DNA from 3 places in the Candidatus Enterococcus dunnyi genome. Region 3 is predicted to be linked to each of the others. Evidence: predicted binding sites of a transcription regulator. Region 3 holds the regulator's gene; each other region holds the start of a gene.
The links. Region 3 encodes CtsR, which represses protease genes until heat stress. Its sites were predicted from a motif close to TTGGTCAAAAAAGGTCAAANA; they were not measured.
Positions count from the first base shown of each region.

Region 1: ftsH (ATP-dependent zinc metalloprotease FtsH) is a predicted target of CtsR. The motif match lies at 1,746-1,766, and genes of this name have one in related genera.
Region 2: A5889_RS14180 (ATP-dependent Clp protease ATP-binding subunit) is a predicted target of CtsR. The motif match lies at 2,363-2,383, and genes of this name have one in related genera.

Region 1 covers NZ_CP147246.1:2,504,152-2,508,698, forward strand. The annotation lists gene tilS (tRNA lysidine(34) synthetase TilS) at 1-1,105, shown strand, start outside; gene hpt (hypoxanthine phosphoribosyltransferase) at 1,167-1,712, shown strand; gene ftsH (ATP-dependent zinc metalloprotease FtsH) at 1,816-3,975, shown strand; gene A5889_RS11695 (hypothetical protein) at 4,034-4,547, opposite strand, start outside.
Region 2 covers NZ_CP147246.1:3,007,838-3,012,384, reverse strand. The annotation lists gene ptsP (phosphoenolpyruvate--protein phosphotransferase) at 1-1,573, opposite strand, end outside; gene A5889_RS14190 (phosphocarrier protein HPr) at 1,573-1,839, opposite strand; gene A5889_RS14185 (hypothetical protein) at 2,013-2,204, opposite strand; gene A5889_RS14180 (ATP-dependent Clp protease ATP-binding subunit) at 2,453-4,547, shown strand, end outside.
Region 3 covers NZ_CP147246.1:1,910,438-1,914,984, forward strand. The annotation lists gene A5889_RS08920 (ATP-dependent Clp protease ATP-binding subunit) at 1-1,538, opposite strand, end outside; gene A5889_RS08925 (CtsR family transcriptional regulator) at 1,543-2,010, opposite strand; tRNA gene A5889_RS08930 (tRNA-Pro) at 2,174-2,247, opposite strand; tRNA gene A5889_RS08935 (tRNA-Arg) at 2,330-2,403, opposite strand; tRNA gene A5889_RS08940 (tRNA-Leu) at 2,434-2,519, opposite strand; tRNA gene A5889_RS08945 (tRNA-Gly) at 2,534-2,605, opposite strand; tRNA gene A5889_RS08950 (tRNA-Thr) at 2,613-2,685, opposite strand; tRNA gene A5889_RS08955 (tRNA-Leu) at 2,721-2,802, opposite strand; tRNA gene A5889_RS08960 (tRNA-Lys) at 2,815-2,887, opposite strand; tRNA gene A5889_RS08965 (tRNA-Val) at 2,894-2,966, opposite strand; rRNA gene rrf (5S ribosomal RNA) at 2,982-3,097, opposite strand; rRNA gene A5889_RS08975 (23S ribosomal RNA) at 3,192-4,547, opposite strand, start outside.

The DNA of each region.
Region 1 (4,547 bases), 590 kb from region 3:
TACGGAAGCACGAGCTCGACAATTCCGTTATACTTTTTTTACAGAGCTTATGAAAAAAAACGATTATTCAAAACTATTTACAGCGCACCACAAAGACGATCAGGCTGAAACGATCGTGATGAAGCTGACCCGAGGTAGCGCGTTGGCAAATTTAGTAGGCATTCGTTTTCAGCAAACGTTTGGAGAAGGGCAATTGATCCGTCCGTTGCTACTATTTTCGAAAGAACAAATAGAGCAATTTGCTGAACAGAAAAAAATTATCTATTTTGAAGATAGCACGAATCTGAGTGATGAGTATGTACGTAACCGGATGAGACACAGTGTTATCCCACTATTGAAAAAAGAAAACCAACAGTTTTTACAACATATGAGTGACTTTAGTACACAAATCAGCTATGCGGATGAAGTGATCCAATCAGTGATTTTGCCTAAGTATCAAAGTTGGGTGTCAGAAACACAAGAAGGTTGGCAAATTCAATTGCAAGAGCTAAAACAGGAAGAAAAAAGCGTTCAATTTTTTTTCATCCAACAATTCCTTCAGCAAACTTTGGTATCCCGAAAAGTCAAAGTCAGCCAGAAACAAGTGCAACAGCTTTTAGCACTGGTAAATGATTCAAAGCCTCAGATGACGGTCGACTTAGAGCAGGATTGGCAAATGATCAAGGAATATGATGTTGCTTATTTGAGAAAAAAAACATTGCCTTTAGAAAAAGAAGTATTTTCTTTAAACATAGGCGAGCAATTGTTTCTTTCTGAGAATGAATGGATATGCTTAGAACAAATAGGAGCCGATGCTGAACAACCTGAAAAAATTAGAAACTGGCAGGAACTTTCCTTGACGATCAGCAGTGAGATCCCCTTACCGCTATCTATCCGGCACAGGAAAGAAGGGGATCGAATCGCGTTGACACCCAAATTAACGAAACGAGTCAAACGGCTATTTATCGATCAAAAAATCCCTAATTCTATTCGGGAAAAAACGTGGCTGATTCTCTCAAGTACAGGAGAGATCATTTGGATGCCTAAATTTGCAAATTCGCATTTGAGTATTCCTAAAGAAACTGATAAAATACTCTACAGACTCCTTTATAAAACAAAGGAGTAAAAATCAATAAATACGAACGATGAAATAAGGGATAATAACCTACAAGGAAAAGGAGAGCACTATGCTAGAGAAAGATATTAAGCAAGTTTTGATTTCACAAGAACAAATCCTTGAAAAATCAGCTGAACTTGGAAAACAGCTGACAGAAGATTACAAAGGCAAGAATCCTTTAGTGATCGGTATTTTAAAAGGTGCCATTCCTTTTATGGCTGATATTACACGCTGCATCGATACGCATTTGGAAATGGATTTTATGGACGTGTCAAGCTATGGTAATGCAACGGTATCATCCGGTGAAGTGAAAATCGTCAAAGATCTGGACACAAATGTTGAAGGTCGGGATATCCTGATCGTTGAAGATATCATCGATAGTGGCCGAACATTAGCTTATTTAGTAGATCTATTTAAATATAGAAAAGCAGCTTCTGTAAAAATCGTTACATTATTAGATAAACCAGAAGGCCGTGTTGTAGATATCGTAGCAGATTACGTTGGCTTTGATGTACCGAATGAATTCGTTGTCGGTTATGGTTTAGACTATGCAGAAGCTTATCGGAACCTGCCTTACGTAGGGGTCTTGAAACCAGAAATCTACGAATCAAATTAATATCTCTCTTGGAAATAGTTATGTTACAATGTAATGGTCAGAATTGATAAAAAATAAACCGTAAACACAAGAATTACGAGCAGTTGTTCAAAGGAGGACAGGCATGAATAAAAAAAATAGCGGCATGAAAAATGGCCTATACTATGTATTGCTTATTTTAGCGATGGTCATGGTTGTATATTTCATCTTTGGAAATAGCAATCAACAGTCGCCGGATATTGAATACTCAACCTTTAATACCCAATTAGAAAAAGGGAAAATCAAGGAAATGACGATCCAGCCAACAAATGGCGTGTACAAGATCGTTGGTCAGTATAAAGACAAACAAGAAATCAAAAATACTGGTGGTCTTTCGTTATGGGGATCGACAGAGGTTTCAACAAAATCATTTACAACGATTGTCCTGCCAAGTGACATCACTTTATCAGGGATTCAAGAAATGGCGAAAGACAATAATGTAAAATTAACAGTAAAAGAACAGTCAACAAGCGGTGCTTGGTTGTCGATCCTATTTAGCTTCTTACCGATCGTGTTATTCATCTTCTTATTCTATATGATGATGGGTCAACAAGGCGGCGGTGGCGGTGGCGGCGGCCGTGTCATGAACTTTGGTAAATCAAAAGCCAAAGAAGCAGACAAAAAAGCGAACCGTGTGCGTTTCTCTGACGTAGCCGGAGCCGAAGAAGAAAAACAAGAATTAGTTGAAGTAGTCGAGTTCTTAAAAGATCCAAGACGCTTCGTTGAATTAGGAGCACGTATCCCAGCGGGTGTTCTTTTAGAGGGACCTCCAGGAACAGGTAAAACATTACTTGCTAAAGCCGTAGCAGGTGAAGCTGGCGTACCGTTTTACTCAATCTCTGGTTCAGACTTCGTCGAAATGTTTGTCGGTGTCGGTGCGAGCCGTGTTCGTGACTTGTTTGAAACAGCGAAGAAAAATGCGCCAGCGATCATCTTTATCGATGAGATCGATGCCGTTGGTCGTCAACGTGGTGCTGGTATGGGTGGCGGACACGATGAACGTGAACAAACCTTGAATCAGTTGCTAGTTGAAATGGATGGTTTTGATGGGAATGAAGGCGTGATCGTCATTGCTGCAACGAACCGTTCAGATGTCTTAGACCCAGCGTTATTACGTCCAGGTCGTTTTGACCGTCAAATTTTAGTTGGTCGTCCAGATGTGAAAGGCCGTGAAGCGATCCTTAAAGTTCACGCTCGTAACAAACCGTTGGCTGATGATGTTGACTTAAAAGTTGTTGCACAACAAACACCAGGCTTTGCTGGTGCTGATTTAGAAAATGTCTTAAACGAAGCAGCTTTAGTTGCAGCTCGTCGTAATAAAAAGAAAATCGATGCGTCCGACGTGGATGAAGCAGAAGATCGCGTGATTGCCGGACCAGCGAAGAAAGATCGCGTAATCAACAAGAAAGAACGTGAAATGGTTGCATATCATGAAGCGGGACATACGATCGTTGGTTTAGTTCTAAGCCGTGCCCGTATCGTTCACAAAGTAACGATCATTCCGCGCGGACGTGCTGGCGGATATATGATCGCTTTACCAAAAGAAGATCAATTCTTGATGACTAAAGAAGATATGTTTGAACAAATCGTCGGCTTACTTGGCGGACGTACAGCAGAAGAAATCATCTTCGGTGTTCAATCAACTGGTGCATCAAATGACTTTGAACAAGCAACAGGAATTGCCCGCAGTATGGTCACTGAATATGGAATGAGCGACAAATTAGGTCCTGTTCAATATGAAGGAAACCACCAAGTCTTTGTTGGCCGTGATTATGGTCAAACTAAAGCTTACTCTGAACAAGTAGCATTTGAAATCGATCAAGAAGTACGCCGTATCTTGATGGAAGCTCATGATAAAGCGCATGAAATCATCGAAGCACATCGTGCTCAGCACAAACTGATCGCAGAAAAACTACTTGAATTTGAAACATTAGATGCGCGCAGCATCAAGTCATTGTTTGAAGATGGTGTTATGCCTCAAGATGTTATCGATAGCCAATTCCCAAGTGAAAAGGCCCAAACATTTGAAGAAGCAAAACGTGCGTTAGAAGAAAAAGACGCACAAAAACAAGCTGAAGAAAAACAAGACTTTGAAGATGCGAAAAAAGAATTGCACGACGAAGCAGAAGAAGTAAAAGCGAACAGTGAAAAAACAGAAGAAACTGTCCAGTCTGAAACAAAAGATGAAGACAAAAAAGATGATTCTGAATATGATCGCAATAACTTTGAAGATCGTTACAAATAAACAATAAAAAGGGTGTAGTATTCGTACTACACCGCTTTTTTTGTATTTTCGATCAAGTCTATATTTTGGATTTTGGGGTCAGAATAGCATTAGCGATCAAACCAAATCCAGTTCCGATCAAGACGCCAGCTAAGATGCCGATCAATGTGTAGATCCAGCCTGTATGCATAAATTCCGGTACGCCTCCGCTAGCTAAGAAGCCGACCAATGCTCCAATCGTTAAACCCAATACGGCAAAGCCTCCATAAAATAACCCGATTATTTCATGATCGGCAGGATCGATCGCTGCGTAATATTGAGCAAAACGTTCCTGAAGTTCATCGGATTGATCTGTTTGACTTGAAAAACGAAGAGCATCACTGGCTTTTTCAAATGCTTCCTCTTCGCTCATTCCATTAGCGATCAAATCGCTGATATAGTCATTCATATATAGGATCATATCATCTTGCATTTCACGGCTTTTATCAGAGGTATTTTTGAATCTGGATATTTTTGTACCAATTTTTTCACGGCTTTTGCCAGCTTTGCGACGTAATTTTTCCATATAAGTCATTTCAGCATCGTCCAAATAA
Region 2 (4,547 bases), 1.1 Mb from region 3:
CTAAGCCCATCCCTACTAATAGAGGTACTGCAGTTTGGTCGCCCGCCATTTCTCCACACATACCAGTCCATTTGCCTTCAGCATGAGATGCGTCGATCACGTTTTTGATCAAACGTAAGATTGAAGGATTGTATGGTTGGTATAGGTAAGAAACACGTTCGTTCATACGGTCTGCTGCCATTGTGTATTGGATCAAGTCATTTGTTCCGATACTAAAGAAGTCAACTTCTTTGGCGAATTTATCCGCAATCACAGCTGCTGCAGGAATTTCGATCATGATACCGACTTGAATCGTATCAGATACGCTTGTTCCTTCAGAAACTAATTTTGCTTTTTCTTCATCGAAGATTTTCTTCGCTGCTCTGAATTCTTTCAATGTAGCAACCATTGGGAACATGATACGTAAGTTACCATGAACAGAAGCACGTAATAATGCACGCATTTGTGTGCGGAACATATCGTCGCCGCGTTCAGATAAGCTGATACGTAATGCACGGTAACCTAAGAACGGATTCATTTCATGCGGTAATTGAAGATAAGGTAATTCTTTGTCTCCACCGATATCCATTGTACGAACCACGACAGGTTTGCCGTCCATGCCTTCTAGTACAGCTTTGTATGCAACATATTGATCTTCTTCTGTTGGGAAGTCCGGAGAATCCATGTATAAGAATTCTGTACGGTATAAACCAACAGCTTCTCCGCCATTGTTGTGTACGCCTTCTAAATCTTTAGGTGTACCAATATTGGCAGCTAATTCGATATGTTTGCCGTCAGCAGTCACTGTTTCAGCATGTTTTAATTTATCCCATTCAGCTTTAAGGTCAGCATACGCTTTACCTTTTGCTTCAAAATCAGCTTTTTCAGCGTCCGTTGGATGAACGATCACATCGCCATCGATCCCGTTTACCGCTAAAATATCGCCTTCTTTCACTTTTGCAGTGATTTCTTTTGTTCCTACGATCGCAGGAATTTCAAGAGAACGCGCCATAATAGCAGAGTGAGACGTACGTCCACCGATATCCGTTACAAATGCTTTCACATATGTACGGTCTAACTGAGCAGTATCACTTGGAGTCAAGTCATGAGCAACCACAACCACTTCTTCGTTGATCATTGAAGGATTAGGAAGCGTAACTCCTAGTAAGTGAGCTAAAATACGTTTTGCAACGTCGCGAATATCTGCTGCACGTTCTTGCATGTAGGCATTGTCATCCATTGCTTCGAACATACCGATATACATATCAGTCACTTCTTTTAATGCTGCTTCAGCGTTTACTTTATTATCTTGGATGTTTTGTTTGATTTGACCAATCATTTCAGGGTCAGATAAAACCATCAAATGCGCATCAAAAACTTGCGCTTCTTCTTCGCCAAGGCTTTGAGCTGCTTTTTCTCTGATTGCTTGCAGTTCAGTCGTTGATTTTGCTAAAGCATCATCTAAACGTCTTTCTTCCGCAGCAGTATCTTCTACAGATTTTTTGTCGAAAGATAAATCAGGTTGAACTAACAGGTAAGCTTTAGCGATAGCGACACCATCACTTGCGGCAATTCCTTTTAGCATATCAGACATTATTCTGACAATCCTTCTTTTTTCATTGTGTCAACGATTGCTGCTAATGCATCAGCTTCGTCTACACCATCAACTGAGATAGTAACGTCTGAACCTTGGCCAACGCCTAGAGACATAACGCCCATGATTGATTTAAGGTTAACAGATTTACCTTTGTATTCTAAGTTGATATCTGAGTTGAATTTACTTGCAGTTTGTACTAATAATGTAGCTGGACGAGCGTGAATCCCTGTTTCTGCTACGATGTGAAAATCTTTCTTTTCCATATGAATCGGTCTCCTTCGTAAGTAAAATAATTTTTTATGTTAGGGTTTTCCTTTCTCTGCTTGATTCGAATAAAACAGACATCAAGAAAAGACCCTTTCAATTTTTAAGATTACCATTTTTTTAAAGTAGATACAACACTTTTCACCTATTTTTTATTGATTGAACGGCCCTCTTAATTTTCTTCTTTCATATAATGATATATAATTCGTCCATTTAATCCAGCTTCTCCGACAATCGACATCCGATCTGGTAAATTCTTCCACGCTTCCCTAAACGCAGGAAAATCCTGCGGATCAACGATCAGCTCAGAGATCGTTCCTTCTTTCAGCGCATTGATTTGTTCTTCAAACGAATTCTCGACCATTATTTATTCACCGCTTTCTGTATATTTTTAGACTGAGGTTATTGTATGACAAAATGAAGTATTTGTCTAAGCTATTTCTCGATTTTTATATGTGTGATCGGATTCTATTTAAAGTTCAATTGCTTGATTCTTCTGAGAAAGATGCTATAATATTCTCAAAGGTCAAAAATGGTCAATTGGTTTTTGACTTTCTTATTAATGACTTTGATACATGATTAGTCTTATTTTGAAAGGACGTGTTTTATCCTATGATCTGTCAAAATTGTCAGCAAAATCCAGCAACGATCCATTTATATGCGAATGTCAATGGTCAAAGAAAACAATTAGACTATTGCCAAAGTTGCTACCAAAAATTAAAAGCACAAGCAAATGATAATCAACCAACAATGTCTCAGCAAGATCCATTTGGTTTTGGAAGTTTAGATGATCTCTACCGCTCTTTATCTCGTCAAATGCAGGAACAACAAGGTAACCCGAATGGCCAAGTCCCTCCAACACAGTTTGGTGACGGTAACGGCTTCAATGGCGGACAACCTCCTCGCGGCGGTGTCGCACAAGCGGACGGCTTACTTGGAGAATATGGTATCAATATCACTCAAGCAGCTCGCAATGGTGATATCGATCCTGTTGTCGGTCGTGATGAAGAAATCAAGCGTGTGATCGAAATTCTCAATCGCCGGACAAAAAATAATCCTGTCTTGATCGGTGAACCCGGTGTTGGTAAAACAGCCGTTGTCGAAGGACTTGCTCAAAAAATCGTCGATGGTGATGTTCCCCAAAAACTATTGGACAAAGAAGTGATTCGTTTAGACGTTGTTTCATTAGTTCAAGGAACAGGCATTCGCGGACAATTTGAAGAACGCATGCAAAAATTGATCGAAGAAATCAAGCAAGCTGAAAATGTTATCTTATTTATCGATGAAGTCCATGAAATTGTCGGTGCCGGTGCTGCTGGTGACGGCAATATGGATGCCGGTAACATTTTAAAACCTGCGCTTGCTCGTGGAGAACTCCAAATGGTTGGGGCAACAACATTGAATGAATACCGCATCATCGAAAAAGACGCTGCTTTAGAACGTCGGATGCAGCCCGTTCGTGTAGACGAACCCACTGTCGATGAAACGATCAAGATCTTGAAAGGTTTGCAAAAACGCTATGAAGATTATCATCACGTAAAATATACAGATGAAGCAATCAAAGCGGCTGCAACCTTATCTAATCGTTATATCCAAGACCGTTTCTTACCAGATAAAGCGATCGACCTATTAGATGAATCAGGCTCTAAAATGAATTTGACGATTCAAATCGTCGATCCAAAAACGATCGAAAAGAAATTAGCCGAAGCAGAACAGCAAAAACAACAAGCCTCTGCTGAAGAAGATTTTGAAAAGGCGGCTTACTACCGTGATCAAATCAATAAGTTACAAGCGATGAAGGAAAAACAAATCAGCGATGAAGAAACACCTGTGATCGATGAGAAAAATATCGAAGCGATCGTTGAACAAAAAACAGGGATTCCAGTTGGTGATCTGAAAGAAAAAGAACAAACACAATTGAAGAACTTAGCAGTCGACTTGAAAGCTCATGTTGTCGGACAAGATGATGCTGTCGATAAAGTCTCAAAAGCGATCCGCCGTAACCGTGTAGGTTTGGGTAAACAAAATCGACCAATCGGTTCTTTCCTATTTGTTGGACCAACTGGTGTTGGTAAAACGGAATTAGCAAAACAATTGGCCTTTGAACTATTTGGATCAGAAGATTCAATGATTCGTTTTGACATGAGTGAATATATGGAAAAACATAGTGTCTCTAAATTGATCGGTTCACCTCCTGGCTATGTTGGATATGATGAAGCTGGACAATTGACTGAAAAAGTACGCCGCAATCCATACAGCCTAGTGTTACTTGATGAAATCGAAAAAGCACATCCAGATGTTTTGCATATGTTCTTGCAAATCCTTGATGACGGACGTTTGACAGATGCTCAAGGTCGAACAGTCAGCTTCAAAGATACGATCATCATCATGACAAGTAATGCTGGAACTGGGAATGTGGAAGCCAACGTTGGATTTGGCGCTGCTCGCGAAGGCGTGACGAAATCTGTTTTAGGCCAATTGAATAACTTCTTTACTCCTGAGTTCTTGAATCGTTTTGATGGTATCATCGAATTCAAAGCTTTGAGCAAAGAAAACTTGATGAATATCGTCAGCTTGATGCTGGATGAAGTGAACGGCTTACTTGCTCATCAAAAAATCCATATCGAAGTTCCAACAGACGTAAAAGAAAAATTAGTTGATTTAGGCTACGATCCTTCTATGGGTGCAAGACCATTGCGTCGAACGA
Region 3 (4,547 bases):
TCGAGCAGGCGCTCGCTTTCTTTTTTCTCTAGCTGCTGTAATGGCACACCTGTCCATTGTGACACAACATTTGCCACATCTTGTTCAGTGACTTGATTTGCATAACCAGACGCTTCTTTTTGTTCTAATAATAAAATATTTTCAAGCTTTCTAGCCATTTTTTTCTCTTTTTGGCGTAATCTTGCTGCACTTTCGAACGATTGTGACTGAATTGCTTCTTCTTTTTCCTTGATTAGATTCGCTAAATCTAAGCGCAACTCATTAATTTCAGAAGGCTCATCTGCTAAGTCTAGACGAACTTTAGCAGCTGATTCATCCATCAAATCAATCGCTTTATCTGGTAATTGACGAGAATTGATATAACGAACAGATAACTGAACTGCTGCATGTAAGGCATCATCTGTAATCTCAACGCCATGATGTTCTTCATAGCGAGAACGTAGGCCTTTTAGAATCTCTTCTGCTTCTTCTGATGTTGGTTCATCCACTTGAACTCTCGCAAAACGACGTTCCAAAGCAGAATCTTTTTCAATATATTTTTGGTACTCATCTAATGTAGTCGCACCAATTGTTTGTAATTCTCCACGAGCAAGCGCTGGTTTTAAGATATTTGAAGCATCGATCGCACCCTCTGCACCACCTGCACCAATCAATGTATGCAGCTCATCAATAAAGAGGATCACTTCTCCATCTTGATAGATCTCGTCAATCACTTTCTTCAAACGATCTTCGAATTCACCACGATATTTCGTTCCCGCAACAAGAGCACCCATATCCAGCATCATCAAACGTTTTTCCTGCATATCGTCCGGCACTTCACCATTAACAATTTTTTGTGCTAAGCCTTCAGCAATTGCCGTTTTACCTACACCAGGTTCACCAACTAAAACTGGATTATTTTTGGTACGACGACTTAATATTTGGATCAGCCGTCTGACCTCTTGAGAACGTCCGACAACTGGGTCTAAATCATTCTCACGTGCTAGTTTAGTCAAGTCACGAGCTAACGAATCCAATGTTGGAGTTCCTTTAGGTGCTGCTTTTTGTGCTTGATTATTACGTCGGCGCCCAACATTTCCACTCATTTGGGGATCTGTAATCCCAATTTTTTTCATTAACAGCTGACGCATTTTAGATAAACTTAATCCCAAGTTCAATAAAATACGTGAAGCAAGGATATCCTCATCGCGTAATAAGCCTAACAAAATATGTTCAGTGCCTATATTAGGAGCTCCTAAACGTTTTGCTTCATCGCCGGCATAGGCAAAAACTTGTTTTGCACGAGGGGAATAAGGCAAATAGGTTCCTTTCGGATATGCTTTAACTGTTCCGTACCCAGTTAATTGTTCAATTTCTTCACGTATATCTGTTTTATTAGCATTCAACTGGCGTAAAGATTTTCCAGCAATTCCATTTGGTTCCAGTACTAATGCTAAAAGCAAATGTTCAGAACCTACAGATTGATGCCTAAAATACTTCGCTTCTTCTTGTGCGATGGCTAAGACTGCCTTGGCACTTTCTGTAAATAATTCGTCCATACTATCATTCCTCCTCGTAACTCAAACGTTCTAAAAATGAATGCATCAATTGAGCACGTAAATAATCTTCATCTGGTCCTGCCTTATCTAAGACTTGTTTTCCAAGCACCGACAGCATTAAGTTTCCTTCTCGTTTTGTAACAACTTTTTCTTCATAGAGCTTCTGTATAAAAATTAGTGCGTCTTTTTCCGAAAGTTCATTCCCTGTAAATTGAGCAATTTGTTTCAGCAACTGGTCACTATCAGATATTTGTACTTTAGCTATTCTGATATAACCGCCACCACCACGCTTACTTTCAACTGAATAGCCACGTTGAATCGTGAAACGAGTATTGATCACATAATTAATCTGGGAAGGAACACAATTGAATAAATGAGCCATTTCGGCCCTGCGAATTTCAATTTTACTGCTTTCTTCAAGAATTTTCTTTAAATATGCTTCAATCAAATCTGAAGTATTTTGATTACTCATAGTCCTCATCCTTTTCCCTTGACTAATACTGACCTTAATTATACCCAATTTCAACTGTTTAATAAAGGAGAATGCCTAATTAACTAAGAAAAGGTAAATATATTTAGGAAATTACAAACTAAATATATAACAAAAAAGAACAGAGCATACTCTGTTCTTTTAATCGGGAAGACAGGATTCGAACCTGCGACCCCTTGGTCCCAAACCAAGTGCTCTACCAAGCTGAGCTACTTCCCGCAATTATAATAATAAAAAAAGACTAAACGATTAAAAGGAACTGTGTTACTTACCTTCTAACTCGCAGTCAAACCTTTAACTATGCACCCAAAGGGAGTCGAACCCCTAACCTTTTGATTCGTAGTCAAACACTCTATCCAGTTGAGCTATGGGTGCTAATGTCATCTCAAGCAAAGTTGTGATGAATGCCGAGGACCGGAATCGAACCGGTACGGTGATCACTCACCGCAGGATTTTAAGTCCTGTGCGTCTGCCAGTTCCGCCACCCCGGCGAATGAACAAGCTAAGCGGAAAACGGGGTTCGAACCCGCGACCCCCACCTTGGCAAGGTGGTGCTCTACCACTGAGCTATTTCCGCAGTTTGATGCCGGCTAAAGGACTTGAACCCTCGACCCTCTGATTACAAATCAGATGCTCTACCAACTGAGCTAAGCCGGCGTATTTCGCCAAGTTTATCAACGAGACTTAAAATATGCGGGTGAAGGGACTTGAACCCCCACGCCGTAAGGCGCTAGATCCTAAATCTAGTGCGTCTGCCAATTCCGCCACACCCGCAAAATATTTCTATGAGCCGTGCAGGGCTCGAACCTGCGACCCTCTGATTAAAAGTCAGATGCTCTACCAACTGAGCTAACGGCTCAAAAAATGGAGGTTAACGGGATCGAACCGCTGACCCCCTGCTTGTAAGGCAGGTGCTCTCCCAGCTGAGCTAAACCTCCAATACAACACGTTTAGCGCGGCGACGTCCTACTCTCACAAAGGGAAACCCTTCACTACAATCGGCGCTAAGAAGCTTAACTTCTGTGTTCGGCATGGGAACAGGTGTATCCTTCTCGCTATCGCCACCACACTGGGTGTTGTTGTATTCAATTGAGTGATGATTCACTCAAAACTGGATTGAAGCTTGTAATCACTACTTACCAAGATCATTTATTTTATTTCTTTTGGTTAAGTCCTCGACCGATTAGTATTGGTCCGCTCCGTACATCACTGCACTTCCACTTCCAACCTATCTACCTCATCATCTCTGAGGGGTCTTACTTTCTTAAAGAAATGGGAAATCTCATCTTGAGGTGGGCTTCACACTTAGATGCTTTCAGCGTTTATCCCTTCCCTACATAGCTACCCAGCAATGCCCTTGGCAGAACAACTGGTACACCAGCGGTAAGTCCATCCCGGTCCTCTCGTACTAAGGACAGCTCCTCTCAAATTTCCAACGCCCGCGACGGATAGGGACCGAACTGTCTCACGACGTTCTGAACCCAGCTCGCGTGCCGCTTTAATGGGCGAACAGCCCAACCCTTGGGACCGACTACAGCCCCAGGATGCGACGAGCCGACATCGAGGTGCCAAACCTCCCCGTCGATGTGGACTCTTGGGGGAGATAAGCCTGTTATCCCCAGGGTAGCTTTTATCCGTTGAGCGATGGCCCTTCCATGCGGAACCACCGGATCACTAAGCCCGACTTTCGTCCCTGCTCGACTTGTAAGTCTCGCAGTCAAGCTCCCTTCTGCCTTTACACTCTGCGAATGATTTCCAACCATTCTGAGGGAACCTTTGGGCGCCTCCGTTACCTTTTAGGAGGCGACCGCCCCAGTCAAACTGCCCACCTGACACTGTCTCCCAGCCCGATTAGGGCTGCGGGTTAGAGGGTTCATAACACAAGGGTAGTATCCCACCAGCGCCTCCACCGAAACTAGCGTTCCGGTTTCATCGGCTCCTACCTATCCTGTACATGTGGTACAAACACTCAATATCAAGCTACAGTAAAGCTCCATGGGGTCTTTCCGTCCTGTCGCGGGTAACCTGCATCTTCACAGGTACTAAAATTTCACCGAGTCTCTCGTTGAGACAGTGCCCAAATCGTTACGCCTTTCGTGCGGGTCGGAACTTACCCGACAAGGAATTTCGCTACCTTAGGACCGTTATAGTTACGGCCGCCGTTTACTGGGGCTTCAATTCTGAGCTTCGCCGAAGCTAACCCATCCTCTTAACCTTCCAGCACCGGGCAGGCGTCAGCCCCTATACTTCATCTTTCGATTTTGCAGAGACCTGTGTTTTTGATAAACAGTCGCTTGGGCCTATTCACTGCGGCTGACCGAAGTCAGCACCCCTTCTCCCGAAGTTACGGGGTCATTTTGCCGAGTTCCTTAACGAGAGTTCGCTCGCTCACCTTAGGATACTCTCCTCGACTACCTGTGTCGGTTTACGGTACGGGCAGTTGTTTTCTCACTAGAAGCTTTTCTTGACAGTGTGACATCAGGAACTTCGGTACTATTATTTCCCTCCCCATCACAGCT